Regions from separate parts of the Nonomuraea ferruginea genome, predicted to be linked through region 2. Evidence: predicted binding sites of a transcription regulator. Region 2 holds the regulator's gene; each other region holds the start of a gene.

The links. Region 2 encodes LexA, which represses DNA repair genes until DNA is damaged. Its sites were predicted from a motif close to TCGAACANNTGTTCGA; they were not measured.
Region 1: the regulator LexA is predicted to act here: its motif matches at 1,536-1,551, upstream of ABD999_RS16720 (SAV_6107 family HEPN domain-containing protein).
Region 3: the regulator LexA is predicted to act here: its motif matches at 2,313-2,328, upstream of ABD999_RS12740 (alpha-ketoglutarate-dependent dioxygenase AlkB).
Region 4: the regulator LexA is predicted to act here: its motif matches at 2,567-2,582, upstream of ABD999_RS04125 (Rv2578c family radical SAM protein).

The regions. Positions count from the first base shown of each region.
Region 1 is NZ_BAABFD010000008.1:63,770-68,016, reverse strand. Features, by position in the region: gene ABD999_RS16730 (class I SAM-dependent methyltransferase) at 1-398, opposite strand, end outside; gene ABD999_RS16725 (SdpI family protein) at 557-940, opposite strand; gene ABD999_RS16720 (SAV_6107 family HEPN domain-containing protein) at 1,815-2,261, shown strand; gene ABD999_RS16715 (hypothetical protein) at 3,016-3,321, shown strand; gene bldD (transcriptional regulator BldD) at 3,605-4,099, opposite strand.
Region 2 is NZ_BAABFD010000034.1:53,731-57,977, reverse strand. Features, by position in the region: gene nrdR (transcriptional regulator NrdR) at 1-103, opposite strand, end outside; gene ABD999_RS41705 (hypothetical protein) at 432-1,061, opposite strand; gene lexA (transcriptional repressor LexA) at 2,328-3,035, shown strand; gene ABD999_RS41695 (DoxX family protein) at 3,284-3,691, shown strand; gene ABD999_RS41690 (MalY/PatB family protein) at 3,726-4,247, shown strand, end outside.
Region 3 is NZ_BAABFD010000005.1:378,612-382,858, reverse strand. Features, by position in the region: gene ABD999_RS12750 (MFS transporter) at 44-1,429, opposite strand; gene ABD999_RS12745 (VOC family protein) at 1,454-2,212, opposite strand; gene ABD999_RS12740 (alpha-ketoglutarate-dependent dioxygenase AlkB) at 2,351-2,980, shown strand; gene ABD999_RS12735 (heparinase II/III family protein) at 3,063-4,247, opposite strand, start outside.
Region 4 is NZ_BAABFD010000002.1:173,019-177,265, reverse strand. Features, by position in the region: gene ABD999_RS04130 (glycosyltransferase family 4 protein) at 1-1,024, opposite strand, end outside; gene ABD999_RS04125 (Rv2578c family radical SAM protein) at 1,536-2,558, opposite strand; gene ABD999_RS04120 (DUF3040 domain-containing protein) at 2,692-2,958, shown strand; gene ABD999_RS04115 (penicillin-binding transpeptidase domain-containing protein) at 2,998-4,247, opposite strand, start outside.

The sequences.
Region 1 (4,247 bases), on a different contig from region 2:
CGGGCGATCTCCGTCAGCTCGGGCGACAGCTCCACCCCGATCACCCGTCCGAACGGGTAGCGGCTGGCGGCCTCCAGCGCCATCCGGCCCTTGCCCGCGCCGAGATCGAGGAACACGTCGTGCTCGCTCACGTCGCTCACGGGCAGCGCCCGGCGCAGCGTGCCCCAGTGGGCGGGGGAGTAGTAGACCCGTTCCGGGTGATCGAGGCCGAACTCGCTCAGGTCGGCGAAATCCGCCGTGTTCACCCCGTACCGGCCGTCGTACACCAGCCGCGCCAGCTTCTGCCGCAGGCCCCGCAGGACGACCGGGCCGCCCACGTGCAGGACGTCTTCGCCCAGCGGCAGTTGCGCCTCCCACGCGAACCCGACGGCGGCGGCCGCCCCGGCGACCAACGCCACGGGCCGCGCCACCCACCCGAACGACCTACCACCCTCCCGCGTTCCGGCCTCGACGGTCTTCCGTCGTCCGCGACCGCCTTGCGCCTGGCCGAGGCGGTGTTCTGAGGGGCCGGGGAATCGTTGTGGGAGGAGCGCCGGGGCTGTGCCGGCTCGGCCGCTCATGCGGGCCGGCCTGCGAGTTCGCGGTTCACGCGTGCGGCCACGCGGTGAGCGCGCCAGCCGATCAGGCCCAGCCCGCCTATGAGCAACCCGGCCTGCGCCAGGATCGTGGCCACCTGGACACCCTCCGGCAGCCCGACCGCCAGCTCGGCGGCGGCTGACACCACCAGCACCCCCGCCATGGCCGCGGCCAGCATGCGCATCGGGACCTTGGCCCAGGTGTGCGCCGCGTCCCATGCCTCGCGTGAGGCGAGCGTCTCCCGAGTGCGCAACCCGGCCAGGCCGTTGCGGCTGTCGACGGCACCGGATTCGTCATGGAACGGGATGAGGAGGAGCGCCAGGGCGGGAGCGGTGAGGATGGCGTTGATCAGGATGGGCCCCATCCCGCCATCGTAACCATGACCCGCGATCTCGGGAACGCCGCCGGAGCGGGCTCTCTCCACTCGCGGAACGCTGCCGGACTGGGCTCTCTCTGCTCGCGAAACGGCGCTGAGCCAGCTCCTCCCGCTCGGAAGCACCACCCCATCCACCCCCGCACACCTGCCTGAACATCCCGCCGTCTCCGTAGTGCGCAAGGCCCCGCCATCTCCGTAGTGCAGGTCTCGAAGTTTCCCTTGAGAACGCCCTGTGGCATGTCGTCTCCCCAGAGGCGCTCGTGACAGCGTCGGCACTCCCTGGAGCACGTCGTCTCCCCGGGGACGCTCATAAGAGCGTCAGCTCCCTGAGAGGGGTGTCCTGTGGTGCACCATCTCCTCAGAGCGCTCATGACGGCCTGGGCTCTCCTGAGAGTGCCCGTGGTATGCCGTCCGCGTCCGGGGGCTGCTCTTGGGGACGGCGGCGGGTCGGAAACCCCGGATTCGCCGGAGGTGCGGGGGTTCAGGGGCGTTCGCGAGTGAGGTGAGCGGCGTTGCAGCCCGCCGGTGACACCGTCATGGTCATCGAACCTGTGTTCGTGGAAGCAGTTGACACCGCGCGTGATCGAAATTATGTTCGACCATGTGACGTGAGGCTCGCGGCTCACGTCGGAAGGACCTGGTCGCGGGCCATGCGCTCCCCCAGCGCGGACCCGCGGTCAGGCTCCGAGGGCGAAGGGCGCGTCCTCGTCGTCGGCGGAGACGAGTGGGCGCGTCCTGGCCGGACGGGGAGAGGGGAAGCTCCTCGTCCGGCCGGCCCGGCGGAAATGTCGGTGGGGTCTGCGATCGTTGACCTCAACGGCGGACACGCCGGGAGTCGCCACGACTCTAGGAGGCGAACGACATGGCACCACGGCCCAGAGAAACGCCCGGGCCCCGGCTATCGCCTGCGGTTCGGGCTCACCTGACGGATTCACGTTCCTGCCTGGCGGAGGCGGCGACGGCTCGCTCCCCGGCATCGCGCTACGTGTCGGCCCACCTGGCCGCCCTGCGCGCCGCCGCGGCGATCCTGGCCGCCCGCCCGCAGCCCACCCAGGGTCGCAGACGCCGCCTGCGCAGCGCATGGGAGCTGCTGCCCGAGACCGAGCCGTCGCTCGCCGACTGGGCGGCCTACTTCGCGGCCAGCGCGGCCAAGCGGGCCGCCGCCGAGGCCGGCCTGGTGCGCGGCGTCAGCGCCACGGACGCCGACGAGCTCCTGGCGGAGGCCGAGACCTTCGTCTGCACGGTCGAGGACATCCTGGGCGTCCCTGCCCAGCCCCAGCTCCCCGTGGACGTGCCCCTGGCGGGTTGACATCCCACCCACCCCCTACGAGCGCCCCGGTCTCCCTGCCGTCCACGCCCTCGCATGAGGAGACGTAACGGGGCCAGGCGCCGGCCGTTCCGGCGGTCACCGCGCCGGTGGGATGTCCGCCGCTCTTTCCGGCACGTTGCTCGCCTTGCCGAGCAGCAGCCGGCCTGCTGTGGGTCCCGAGCCCGCAGTCCTGCGTCCCGCAGACGCCCGCAGTCCTGCGTCCCGCAGACGCCCGTTGAGCTGGAACGCCCCGGGGCCCTGCGCTGCGCACGCGAGCTGCTCGATACACCCGATGGCGGCGAAACCCGCCTCCTCCGCCGTCCGGACGACCCGGCGCATCCCGTAAGGGCGGACGAGGGCGGTCGTAGCGCGCGGGTTGAGGAGGTAGCGCCTGTCAGGCTGCCCGCGAACTGCGCACGTGAGCTGACGCCTGCCGTCTGCCCGCGATCCGCGCACGCGAGCTGACGCCTGCCGACGCCCGTGAGCCGACGCCCGTGAGGCGTCCCCGCGTCGCGACGCTCGTGGGTCGACGCTTGAGCCCGGGACGGGCAAGCCCGATGAAGACACCCCAGATGGGCGGCTCCTGCCAGGCGCTCGCCGAGGTCATAGGCATGTGGTGCCTCATTCTGCTCTGCGCCGGCGCCGAGCCGATGTCGCGGCGAAGCTGTGACGAGGGCGGCCCTGGTTGCCGTGTCGGCTTCGAAAGGGGAGCCGCGCCGCCGGAAGCGTCGGCGGTCATGAGCAGGGAGACAGTATGGGAAAGCGCAGAGCCGGGTTCGCCACCGCTGCGGCGGCCACCGTCCTGGTGGCCCGAGCGGTGTTCCCGGGCGCCGCGCCGGCGGCGGAGCCCGTCGTGTGCACGTACAAGATCACTGCTGGTCACTGGTTCGTGGACCTGGGCAGGAACAAGGTCCGCTGGGCCGTGAAGGGCCAGTTGGAGTCCGGCTATCGGTACAACACCCGCTACTTCGGGTCGGTGCTGTACCGCGCCATGAGGATGAGCCCGGTGTGGGGAGAGGCGGCCAAGATGTCGCTGCAGGCGGGCTCCTGCCGTGAGTAGCGGCACTTCTCCCGTCTCGCGCCCCGGTGGCGATGGCCCGGCGCCGTGACCGCCGGAGGGTCGCGTTTCCCGCGCCCCGCACGGGAGCACGAGGTTGACAGGCGAGTGAAGGGCGCCGGGGACTAAACACGAGGTTTGTTGGATTATCGAGAACCCACTGAGGGAATGGCGGCGGACCGCTTTTTGGGCCCGGCGAAATGTCTGTTGTGCGGGGCTTTGTCAGAAAACAAGCAAGGGGCACGCCCGGATGGGCGCGCCCCTTGCCGCGGCTGTGGGAGCCGGGTCAGAACGTCTCGACCGCCCGGCGGGCCTCGGCGTCGAGGACGCCCCAGCTGATCAGCTCCTCGGTGAGCTCACTCGGCGACTTGTCATAGATCACGGCCAGAGAGCGCAGATCCTCCTGGCGGATCGACAGCACCTTGCCGTTGTAGTCGCCCCGCTGGCTCTGGATCGTGGCGGCGTAGCGGGCCAGCGCCCCCGCCTTCTCCTTGGGCAGCGTGGCCAGCCTCTCCAGGTCGATCACAAGCTTGGGCGTCGGCCCGAGCGGGCTCGGCGCGGCACCGCCGGGCAGCAGCTCGGAGACGGGCACCCCGTAGAAGTCGGCAAGCTCGGCAAGCTTCTGCACCGTGACCGCACGGTCGCCGCGCTCGTACGAGCCCACGACCACGGCCTTCCACCTGCCACGCGACTTCTCCTCGACTCCATGCAGGGACAGGCCCTGCTGGGTGCGGATCGCGCGGAGTCGTGCACCAAGCGACTTTGCGTACTCAGACGGCATCGTGTGGCCCCCCGGCTCCTCGTATCTATAGCTCTCAGTAGATTGTGCTCCCTTGCGGCGAATGCCGTTGCCACCGGGGGTCCGATGCCGCTCGGGCACCAATCGGTAGCGATGGCCCTGGGTTCACCCCAGGACGCCGCGCAGGTGC
Region 2 (4,247 bases):
CGCATTCCGGGCAGGTGCGCCTGCGCCTGATCGCCGCGCCGTCCTCTGTGGAGCGGCTGTCGATGACCCTGGTGTCGGGGTGGCGGCAGAACGGACAATGCACGCTTACGCCTCCTCGTTTCAGGGGTCACCACAGGCACGGCATCCGCCTCTGGGGACGCTCGCGCACGCACCGGAGCTTCTGTCTGGTGCGGTCGCCGAAACACAAGGTGTGGTGAACTACATCGGTGTAACTACTAGATGTTGTGGTCCAACCGTAGAAGCGCGCGACCATGAACGCAAGTTGGCCGGGCCCGCCCGGCCGAAGTCGCTGATCAGCCCCCGCGTCCCCGCCCCGCCTCGGCGTGTCGTCCGGGACGTGTCACTTTTGTTGGTACGCGTCACGTACGTGATGTTTGTTCACAGGAGGCTCGCGGGCATCGCACGGTCACCTATTGTCCCTGGTGTAAAGGGGTGCCGACGCCATCGGGGCCGTGGAGGCGGGTGCCCGTCCGTCTGGGCGGACTCGTCAGCCTGTCGAACCGCTTGGCCTCGTCCGCGACGGCGCCTAGGTCCTCGCCGGGGTGGACGCCGGCGCCGCTCAGGTTATCGACTTCACGCACCTGTGCCCACGACAGGCCGACGGCGCCCGGCGAGCGCTCGACCCCTGCGTGGCCGGCCGCCCTGGTGCCGAGCCAGAACCCGCCCAGCGACAGCAGCGCCATGACCAGCACCAGCGCCGCGCGGCCCCGCCGCGTCAACCGCACCGGCGCGGTCTCGGCCGCGCCACCCCGCAGCCTCTTCCTTGCCCGCGCACGCCGCCCACTGTCGGCCCCCGCGGAGCGGCCCACCCCGTCGGCCTGCGTGGTGCCGCCGGTCCTGCCGACCTGCGTGGCGCGGCCGGTCCTGTCAACCTGTGCGGCGCGACCGGCCCTATCGATCTGCGTAACGCGACCGGCCCTGTCGATCTGTGCGGCGCGACCGGCCCTGTCGATCCGCGCGAACCTCGGGAACCAGCCCATCCTTGGCCGGCCGAGCTGCGCTGGAGTCCCGGGCACGACGACGCGGCGACGCGCCCGCACCGCGTCCCCTTCAATCGCGCCGTCCCCCTTACGCGTCCGGCGCCTCGGCGCCTGGTCCACCGGGATCCGCTCCCCTTGCACTACGCGCGCACTCCCCTTGGGCACCATCGACGCCCCGTCCCGCCTGAGCCCCCGCACCCGGGCCGGGGAAACCGGCGACCGCTCAGCGCGACCGCCGCCGGGCCCGTCTTCGCCGGTGAGGCCGGAACGCCGCAGAGGGCCGTCGTCCGTCAGGCGCCTTTCCGGCGCACCCTGCCTCCGGCGCCGCTCCACGACCCGCCGCTCGCCCCCCGCCTGGCGCCCACCGTTGACGACCTGGCCGACTCCGGGCGCTCGCCCTCCCGTACGGACGGGCCTTCCGTTGACGGCCGGGCCGTCTCCCGGCACTCGCTTTCCCGTCCGAACGGGCCCGCCATTGACGACCTGACCGGCTCCGGGCGCGCGCTCGCCTGCCGCCCGGCGCCTGCCATTGACGGCTTGGCCAACTCCCGGCCCACGCTCTCCCCCTCGAACGGGTCCACCGTTGACGACCTGACCGGGTCCGGACGCACACTCTTCCGTACGGACGGACCCGCCCTTGACGACGCCTCCCGGCGCACGCTCGCCCGCCGCCTGGCGCCCGCCGTTGACGACCTGACCGGCTCCGGGCGCTCGCTCTCGGACGGACCCGCCGTTGACGACCTGACCGTTTCCGGGGGCGCGCTCTCCCCCTCGGACGGGTCCACCGTCGCTTCTCCCCCACCTGCCAGGGCCGGCGTCCGAGTCGGGGCGGGCTGGGGGGACGAGGTACAGGTGGGGGCGCTTGCCGTCGGCGGCCCATCGCGACCGAGGGCCCGCTCCGCCGTCGTTCTTCCGCCTGGGCGCGTCGGGGCGAGGGTGGCGCCCCTGAGGGCTCCCCTCCTGGGTGGCGTCGACGATGAGGGTGAGGCGCTTGACGTGGTCGCCGGTCGGATCCGCCATCAGATCATCCCGTGGATGCGGCCCGTGGGTGAGCCCGCTGCGCGATGGCTCCGTCTGGTCGTTCGCATGATGGACCTCCCGCCGTCGTGGCCCCCGGAAACGGCCGTAGAAAGATCGGCAAATCGAACACGGTGTCGATCGAACTCCCGTACGATGTTCTACACCACACTGCCGACATTTTCGAGGAAGACTCGAACAACTGTTTGAAGATGATCTTCAACAGAGATACGGTCGCTGTGTGCGACATCAGGACCACGGACCGGGAGCCTCGCCCGCGGGGCGGGTTGCCGGGCGAGGAGGAGAGGCATGAGCGAGCGGGATGACGCCAATGGGGTCAGTGACCTCGCGGTGCGAAGGCGTGACTCACTGGGGCTGACCCCCAGGCAACGCAAGATCCTCGAGGTGATCCGCGACTCGGTGCAGCAGCGCGGCTATCCGCCGTCCATGCGCGAGATCGGCGAGGCCGTCCAGTTGACCAGCACGTCCAGCGTGTCGCACCAGTTGACGGCTTTGCAGCGCAAGGGCTATCTGCGGCGTGACCCCCACCGCCCGCGCGCGCTGGAGGTGCGGCTGCCGGGTGAGCCGGTGCTGTGGGTCGACCCCGACACCGCCACAGACGACGCCCCCGTCAACAGGCCCACCGCGGCCTACGTCCCGCTGGTCGGCCGCATCGCCGCCGGTGGCCCGATTCTGGCCGAGGAGAGCGTCGAAGACGTCTTCGCGCTTCCCAAGCAGTTGGTCGGCGAGGGCACGCTCTTCCTCCTGCAGGTCACCGGTGACTCGATGATCGACGCCGCGATCGCCGACGGCGACTGGGTCGTGGTCCGCCAGCAGCCGGTCGCCGAGAGCGGCGACATCGTGGCCGCGATGATCGAGGGCGAGGCCACGGTCAAGACCTTCAAGCGCAAGGACGGCCACGTCTGGCTGGTGCCGCACAACGACAACTACGAGCCCATCCCCGGCGACGAGGCCAGCGTCCTGGGCAAGGTCGTGGCGGTCCTGCGCCGCCTCTGACCACTCGCCGCGTGAGACGCGGTGCGGCCGTGCCGCACCGCGCTCCTCACCGGCTCTCGCGCACCAGCCCGCCGATGGTCGCCGTCCTCCTCTCCACGCGCGTCCTGTCCGGCGGGCGCCTCTCCGGCTGCCCGGGTTCCATGGTTCCGTCGCACACGGCGCGTCTCCGGGCAAGTGCACCTACCTCCACCCTTGTCCGGTAACCAGCCGCATTCCGGCGGTTGATCGCAGTCCATAATGTCGGCGGCATGGAGAAGATCGAGACGAGGCCGAGTGCCGGGCGGCGGCTGGCCGGGGCCGGCCTGTGGGTGCTCCAGGTGGTCATGGCCGGCATGCTGCTGATGGCGGCGATGGGCAAGTTCACCGGGGCTGAGCCGTCGGTGTCCACGTTCGAGGCGATCGGGTGGGGCGACTGGTTCCGCTACCTGGTCGCGGTGCTGGAGGTCGCGGTGGCGGTGTGCCTGCTGGCGCCCCCGGTGGCCGGAGCGGCCGCGCTGGCGGGCGCCGGGCTGATGGCCGGTGCGGTGCTGACCGAGGCGTTCGTGAGCGGCGGGCCTGTGGCGTTGCCGCTGGTCCTGCTCGTGGTGAGCGGGGTGATCGCGTGGGGGCGGCGTGATCGTACGGACCGGCTGTGGCGGTCGCTGGCCGGCGGCTGATCCGTACGAAGGCCGACATTCCTAGAATGTCTGGGTGAGCGACACATTCGTGGGTGAAGCGTTCAAAGCACGCAATGACGGGCTGAAGTGGGCGAAGGCCGACCCGGGGGTCATCCCCGCGTGGGTGGCCGACATGGACCTGCCGTCCGCTCCCGAGGTGGTCGAGGCGCTGCGCCGCCGGGCGGAAGGCGACCTCGGCTATCCCTCGTGGCTCGACAGCCCCCAGAGCGGGCCGCTCGCCGAGGCGTTCGCGGAGCGGATGGCCGCCCGATACAGGTGGGAGCCCGATCCGGGCCTGGTCCGCTCCTACTCCGACATCAACCAGGCCCTGCAGGTGCTCCTGCACGTGTGGACGGCCCCGGGAGACGGGGTGGCGCTGCACACCCCGGCCTATCATCCGTTCCTCGGCACGCTGGAGACCATGGACCGGCCGCTGCGCCCCATCCGGCTCGTGCCGGACGGCGACTCGTGGCGCGCCGAGATCCCCGACCTGTCCGGGTGCAAGGTGCTGCTGCTGGTCAACCCGCAGAACCCGACCGGCCGCGTCTTCACCCGG
Region 3 (4,247 bases), on a different contig from region 2:
CTTATCGCCCCTTGCCTGCATCCGCTCATGTCGCCCGGCCTGATCACCCCGCCTGTGCCTCTTCGCCCGCGGCTTCGTCAGGACCGTACGGCGTAGGTCCTTCCAGGGCCGACCGGGGGAGCGAGAGCAGACCGTACGCCGCCACGGCCAGAAGCTGGACGCCCGCCCCCGCGAGCAGCGCGGCTCCCGGGGACAAGGCCACCAGCGGCCCCGCCAGCGCCGAACCCGCCGCGAACGAGGTGATCTTCAAGCTGGCCCCGGTCGTGAACACCTGGCCGCGCACCCGTTCAGGCGCCTCCCGATGCCGCACCGCGAACAGCGCCGTAAGCTGCGGCCCCTCACCCACGCCCACCACCACAGCGGCCAAGACCGCCACCGCGAACGACCCCGCCACCGCCGCCACCAGCGTCCCCACCCCGATCAACAGGGTGGACACGACCATCACCGTGTCCCACCCCATCCCCGCCCGCGCGACCCCGGCACTGCCTTGCCGTCCCGCCCGGAGAGGCCGCCACCGTAACCTCGCCCGCGCGTCCACGGCACCGGCTTGTCGTCCCGCCCGGAGAGGCCGCCACCGCACCCCCGCCCTCGCGACGCCAGCTTGCCGTCCCGTGCGGAGAGATTGCCATCGCACCCCGACCCGTGCGATCACGGCGTTGGCCGCGAGGGCCGCTCCCGCCGTCACCGCCAGCAGGAGCGCCCCGTACCCGGCGTCGCCCGCGAGCCGCAGCCCCAGCAGCGGCGCGGCCACGATCAGCATGGCCAGACCCGCCATCGACACCATGGACGTCACGGTCGCCCGCCGCAGCGCCCGGTTCCCCGCGATGGCGCGGAACCCGGCCGCGAGCTCCTCCCGGACCGCCCCTGGCTTCCCGAGCCTCTCCTCCCGCGCCGGCAGCACCCGGGCCGCGGGCATGGCCGCCACCAGCAGCACCACGCCGGCCACGACGGCCGCCTCTCCTCCGGTGGCGGTCGCGATCACCCCCACCAGCGCAGGCCCGGCCAGCGCGGCCACGTTGTAGCTCATCGCGTCCAGCGCGTTCGCCCGCGGCAGCCGCCCGGCCCCGACGACCGACGGCAGCTGCGCCGTCCACCCGCCGTTCAGCGAAGGCCCCAGCAACCCCGTCAGCACCGCCACCCCGATCAGCGCCGCGTCCGGCAGCCGCCCCAGCCCGGCCAGCACCACGAGCAGCCCCGCGCCGTAACCCACCAGGCACCACCCGAGCACCCGCCCCGGCCTGCGGGTACGGTCGAGCATCACGCCCAGCAGCGGCCCCCCGGCCGCCGCCGACACGGTCAGCCCCGCCAGCAGCGACGACGCCAGCACCGGCGACCCCGTGACAGCCAGCCCGGCGACCAGCAGCGCGGGCCCGGACATCTCGTCGCCGGTACGGGAGGCGAGGGCGCCGAGCATGTAACGTGTCAACACCCCGAAGACGTTACACCGGCGCGCTCAGGCCGTGCTGGTGATCACCGCGAACCGCGCCCCGTGCGGATCGGACAGGTACGCGATCCGCCCCACCCCCGGCACGTCGTCCACCGGCGTGCGCACCGTGCCGCCGAGCTCCTGGCACCTGGCCACCACCCCGTCGCAGTCGGGCACCTCGAAGAACGGCACCCAGTGGGCCCGGTCACCCGGCGGCAGCCCCACCAGCCCCGCCATCGACGAGTCGGCGCCGCCCTCGGCCGGCGAGACCACCGGGTAGGTCAGATCTCCCATGTCGACGTCGTCGAACCGCCAGCCGAACACCGACCGGTAGAAGCCGCGGATGCCGTCGGTGTCGGGCACGAACAGCTCGGCCCAGGCGAACGACCCCGGATCGGTCACCACGTCGAGGCCGCGCGTGCCACCCGGCTGCCAGGCCGCGAACTCCGCCCCCGCGGGGTCGGTGAACTGCGCCATCCGCCCCTGCCCCTCGATGTCGAACGGCTGGGCGCGGACCAGCCCGCCGGCCAGCTCGACCGCCTTGGCGGTGGCGTCGCAGTCGGGCGTCTGGAAGTAGACCATCCAGGACGCGGCGGCCCCTTCCTCCATCACCGACCCGGCCGCGGCGACCGTCTTGCCGTCGGCCTGCCAGAAGCCGTATCCCTCCATCGCCGGCTGGAACCGCCAGCCGAACAGGTCGCTGTAGAAGCCGGCGGTCGCCTCGATGTCGGGGCTGCCGACATCGACCCAGCACGGGCTGCCCGGCAGGAACTCAGTGGTGAGCATGACGTGCTCCTCGATCGGATGTGGCGGCCCCGCTGCGGCCCGGGACGACGCCACGCGATTCTTCTCGTCCTTCATGCCCCGCCCGCGGGATCCGGCACAGTCGAAGACATGTTTGAACGATCACCTACACTCGGTGGTATGGCGGCTGTTTACCAAGCATCTCTGCTGAGCCTGAACGAGGAACTCGCCGTGGGGCCGCTCGGCTCGACGGTCCGCCGCGTCCCTCTCGACCGGGGCGCCTGGGTCGACGTGCGGCCGGGCTGGCTGTCGGGAGCCGACGAGCTGTTCGAGCGGCTGGCGGAGTCGGTGCCGTGGCGGGCCGAGCGGCGCAAGATGTACGACCGCGTCGTCGACGTGCCGCGGCTGCTGAAGTTCTACGACGAGGGCGAGACGCTGCCGCACCCGGTGCTCGCCGACGCCAGGCGCGTCCTCGACGAGCACTACCGCGAGGAGCTGGGCGAGCCGTTCGCCACGGCCGGCCTGTGCTACTACCGCGACGGCCGCGACAGCGTGGCCTGGCACGGCGACACCATCGGCCGCGGCGCCGCCCACGACACCATGGTGGCGATCCTGTCCGTGGGCTACGCGCGCCCCCTGCTGCTCCGCCCGCGCGGCGGCGGCTCGTCACTCCGCTACGACCTGGGTCACGGCGACCTCATCGTGATGGGCGGCAGCTGCCAGCGCACGTGGGAACACGCCGTCCCCAAGACCACCCGCCCGGCGGGGCCGCGCATCAGCATCCAGTTCCGCCCCCGCGGCGTCCGCTGACGGCCCGGGTCACCGGCCCGCCTTAGCCGCGCGGCCGCGGCCCACTCGCCCGCCATGAGGGCATGCCCGGCCGAACCCGTCGTCACGCGACGGCCGCCGCGTAGATGAGTGCGCCGTCGCGGGTGAAGGGCACCTGCGTGCCGTTGAGGACCACTTCGGTGGCGTGCGATGCGTCGATCGCGATGGCTCGCGCCCGGTCGGTGCTCGCGGTCAGGCCCGTGCCGTCGATGCGGACGGTTCCGTCCGCGCCGATGCGCACGGCGAGGTCGGCCACTTCGGCCGGGGACTCGACCAGGGTCTGGCCGTCACGTTCGACGGAGGTGCCGCGGACCATGACGATGGTCCGGCCGGTGGAGCCGTTCTCCGCGTAGAACATCTTCCCGTCGTAGGTGTAGGGCCCGAACGAGCGCGAGGGCTGGCTGGACCACGACTTGTAGTAGACCGCGTCGCCCCGCGCGCCGAGGTCCAGGCTCAGCGCGGTCGCCCGGTACGGCGAGGTGCCGCTGACCGGGAGCCGCTCCACCGCCGCCGCCGGGTCCGCCGCTCCTCTGGAGGGCAGCAGGAGGGTGTCGAAGGTCGTCCCGCCCTTGGCCGTCTTGACGTACGACGCGTACGTGGCGTTCTCCACCCGGTACATGTACGGCGCGTGGTGGCCGTCCCGCAGCGAGGCGCTGATCTGGCCCGGGTCGGCGGGTACGACGCTGATGTTCGGACCCGTGCCGTCGAAGGCCGTGGTCGCGGCCTTCGATCCGGATCGGAGAGCGGGGCCGGCCTCCGCGCCGAAGTGCCAGTTCTGCTCGTAGCGGTGTGCCGCGCCGTCGGTGGGCTTCAGCCGGTCGGAGACGAGCCAGAGGCCCGAGTGCAGGGCCAGGACGGATCGCTCGTGGCGCGCGCCGCCTGAGGCTTCGGTGTGGGCGCCGATCCGGTCGAAGACCGGGTTGGTGACCAGGTGAGTGATCGCTCCCGGAGCCTTCGAATCCTGTGCCTGGTTGTCGATCTCGATGGTGTTGTGCGCCTCTGTGCTGAACCGCAGCCATTGCGCGCGCAGGTCAGAACTGTAGGTGTATGTCCCCATGTCGGGCAGCAGAGCCCTGCCGTACGCGTAGGCGGTGACCGCCAGTTCGTCCGTGTGGCTGTGGTTGCCCCGGTCGATGTTGAGCCGCAGGTGGGAGTCGTCGCGGCTCCAGCCGGACCTGGACACCGCCACCCGGGTGTCGGGATACAGCGACGAGGTGTGCGCGGGCTTCCGCCCCGAGGCGCCGGAGGT
Region 4 (4,247 bases), on a different contig from region 2:
GCGGGCTGTTGAACGAGACGATCGCGACCCCCTTGGCCATCGCCTCCAGGATCGTCAGCGAGAAGCCCTCGTGGCGTGAGCTCATCACGTGGATGGACGCCTTCTCCAGCTCGGCGCCGATGTCGGCGGTCTTGCCGGGCAGCTCCACCTTGCCCTCCAGGCCGGCCTCGGCGATCTGCTCGCGCAGGTTGTCCTCCTGCGGGCCGGCGCCGAAGATGCGCAGCGTCCAGTCGGGGTGCGCGGCCGCCACCTGTTCCCAGGCCTTGATCAGCCGGTGGAACCCCTTCAGCTTGGTCATCCTGCCCATCGCGACCGCCACCTTGGCGTCGCCCTTGGCGAGGTCGCCGTTCATCGGCGGGACCGCGTTGGGGATGCGCACCAGTTTCTTCGGCGGCTTGGGCAGCGCGGCCCGGTAGTCGCTCAGATCGGCCTTGGTGAGCGTGACGAGCGCGTCCAGGCGGCGGTAGCGCCACTTGATCAGCTCCTGCAGGCCCTGGTCCTTGACCTTGAGCGCCACGTGCTCCTGCCCGATCGTGATCACGCTGGGCTGAGCTAACTGGGCCACCGCCAGGTTGAGCCCCGGCCTGGTCGCCATGAGCACGCCCGTGCCGACCGAGCGGATGAACCGGGCCAGCTTCAGGTCCGTCCACAGGGTGAACCGGTGGTAGGCGGTCTCGTCCTGCGGGATCAGCCTGCTCGGCAGCTTCGACAGCATGGCCCGCACCGGGTCGGAGCCGGGCGTCAGCCGGTCGTCCAGATAGCGCACCCGCACCCGTGGGTCCAGCGGGAAGAACGGCTCCTCGTCCTCCCGCAGGATCGACACGATCTCCACGTCGTGCCGTTCGGCCAGCTGGCCGGCGAGGTTGAAGACGGTCCTGATGGTGCCGCCCATGCCGTTGGCGTGGAGCAGGAGGATCTTGATCTCCCGCGTCGACGGCGGGGGCGCCTTGCGCGCCCTGCGCCGGTTGTAACCCCTGTACACCCGGGCCGCCGCTGACTTGCCCTTACGCGCCCATGTCCGCACCTGGAACGTCCCCCCGCCGGTTGACAACGTGATGGATCGGCGAGGCCGGCGGTAGGAGTCGCCCCCCGTCGGCCCTTACCGAGTTCGAGTGGTTTGCGCCGTTCATCCCCGTGGCGCTATCCACTTCTATGATCTTTAGACGCCATATGGCGGGATAACGTTGCTTGCGAAGTCAACACTTTTCAGACGAATCTGACAGGGCAGCCGGGATGTGGACGGCCCGGCTGCCTCGCCAGTGCCCAGTCGTTACGCCTCTTCAGGCTTCGCGGCCTCCTTCTTCATCTCCTTGTCCTGCCGGTTCGCCTTGAGGGCCTGCTTCTTCGCCTTGCCGGACTTCGCGCTGGGTTTCTTCTTCATGTCAGACATGGTGTCCCCCCTGTACGGACAGTGCGCCTCATATAACGCACTAACCCCGTAATACCCCTACTCCACCAAAACGCGACATACCATCAATTTGGTACGAGTCCAGAACGCGAAAAGCTCAGGCCCCACCCATCCCGCTGCCCAGGGGTCACAGCAGAGTGAGCTGCTGGGGAGAAGGCGGTGGCGGCGGCGGGAGGCGGCGGGCCCTGGCCGGAGTGGCGCGGCCGATGCCGAAGCGGGTGGCGAGGTCCCTGATCTGGGTCGTGACGCGTTCCTGGTAGGCCTTGGGCGCGTAGGCGCCGCGACCGTACAGCTCCAGATAGCGCGGCACGAGGCGCGGGTGCTCGCGGGAGAGCCAGGCCAGCCACCATTGCCGGGCGCCGGGGCGCAGGTGCAGCACGATGGGGGTGAGATGGGTGGCGCCGGCGGCGGCGATCTCCCTGACCGTGCGCTCCAACTGGGCGGGGGAGTCGGTGAGGTAGGGCAGCACCGGGGCCATCAGGACACCGGAGCCGATGCCGTGGGCGTTGAGCGTCGCGCACGCCTCCAGGCGGCGGCGCGGGTCGGGGGTGCCCGGCTCGACCGAGCGCCACACGTCGGGGTCGAGGAAGCCGACCGAGAAGCTCGCGCCCACGTCGGCGCGGTCGGCCGCCTCGGTGAGCAGGTCGAGGTCGCGCAGGATGAGCGTGCCCTTGGTGAGGACCGAGAACGGGTTGGCCGCGTCGCGCAGCGCCGCCAGGATGCCGCGCATCAGCTCGTAGCGGCCCTCGGCGCGCTGGTAGCAGTCGACGTTGGTGCCCATCGCGATGTGCTGCCCGCGCCAGCGCGGCGCGGCGAGCTCCTTGCGGACCAGCTCGGCGGCGTTGACCTTCACCACGATCTTCGAGTCGAAGTCGGCCCCCGCGTCGAGGTCGAGATACTCGTGGGTCTTGCGCGCGAAGCAGTAGACGCACCGGTGGCCGCAACCGCGGTAAGGGTTGATCGTGTAGTCGAACGGCACCCGGCTGGCCGCCGGCACCCGGTTGATGATCGAACGCGCCTGGATCTCGTAGAAGGTCATGCCCCGGAAGCCGGGGGTCTCGAAGGTGCGGGCCACCGCGCCGCGGGCGAACAGCGGCGCGGCCGGATCGTCCGGCCCGACGTCGGTCAGACGCAGGTTGTCCCAGCGCATGCCATGATTAGAACAGAGGTTCGACAGTGATCGCAAACCAAAAGAGATCGCAATTGGCAGGTCGGCCCACGGCTAATGATCTTCATGGTTGGGCAGGAATGCGGCACAGAGCTTGCGTTCCGGAGGTGCACCCATGGCCTGGTCGCAGGACGAAGAGCGGATGCTGGCCCAGATCGAGCAGCACCTCGTCGACGACGATCCGCGACTCGTCGCACGGCTGGAGTCGTTCAACGAGCGCGCGCGCCGCAGTGAGGAGAGGTCGGCGGGCGGGCACGCGCCCAGCCGCTCGACCGTCATCATCGTGGTCAGCTGGTTCCTGATCGCCACGCTCGTCGCCACGCTCCTGATCCTCGTCCTGCGCGAGGGGGCCTCGGCCGCCCTCGCCCTGACCGCCGCCTGACCCCGCCCGTCCCGCGGGCCTCGCCTGAATGGGCCGGGGTCAGCGGGAGGACGGCAGGGCGCGCAGGAAGTCGGCGGCCACCGGCGCGGCGACCTTGCCGCCGCCGCCACCGCCCTCCACCACCACCGCGAACGCCACGTCGTCCCTGAACCCGATGAACCACGCGTGGGAGTCGAGCTCGGGCCCCGTGCCGTACTCGGCGGTCCCCGTCTTGCCGTGGGTGCCGGCGGGCAGGCCGGCGGCCTTGGCGGTGCCCTTGGTGACGACGGCCGCCATCATCGCGTGCAGGTCATCCGTCACCCCGTCGGGCAGCGGGCGGGGCTTGACCTTCTGCTCCGCCTCCGGCACCAGCGTGGGCGGCCGCCAGGTGCCGTCGGCGAGAGCCGCGGCCACGGACGCCATCGACAGCGGGCTGGCCGTGATGCGGCCCTGGCCGAAGGACTCGGCCGCCAGCTCGGCGTCGGACTCTGCCCTGGGGAAGCTGGGCTCGGTGGCGGGCAGGCCGATGGCCGGCGCCGTGTTGAAGCCGACCAGCTCGGCGGTCTTCAGCAGCTTGTCGGCGCCGAGCCGCTGCTTGGCCAGCGGCGCGAACGAGGTGTTGCACGAGTAGGCGAACGAGTCGGAGAACGACACCTTGCCGTACGCGGCCTCCTCGGAGTTGCGGATGCGCAGCCCGCCCACGGTCACGTACTTCGGGCAGGTCACGGTGTCGCCCGGCTTCAGCCCCGCGGCCAGCAGCCCGGCCGCGGTGACCGCCTTGAACGTCGAGCCCGGCGGGTAGCGGCCGTCGATGGCCCGGTTGAACCCGCCCCGGTTGTTGACCACGCCCAGAATCTCTCCCGTGCCCGGCCTGATCGCCACCAGCGAGGCGGGCTTGTCGAGGTCCTTGACCGCCGTGACGGCGGCGTCCTGCACCTGGGGGTCGAGCGAGGTGGTCAGGGACTCGCCGTCCTCGCCCTCGATCGTCTCCAGGGTGGTCTCGCCCGCCCTGATCTCGGTCGTCGGCGTGCCGGCGAGCCGCTTCTCGAACGTCTGCTGCAGCCCGCCCCGCCCGACCGCCTGCCCGGTCTTGTAGGCGGAGCCGAGCCGCCGCACGTCGTCCTTCGTGGCCTTGTCGAGGAAGCCGACGAGCTGCTGGACCGAGCCGCCGACCTCGCCGGTGTCGATGCGGTTGCCGTCGGCGTCGACGATCTTGGCCCGCTCGGGCCACTTCGCCTTGAGCGTGAACTCCGCCTCCGAGGTCAGCTTCGGATGCACCGCGGCGGGGGCCCAGTCGACCTTCCAGTGGC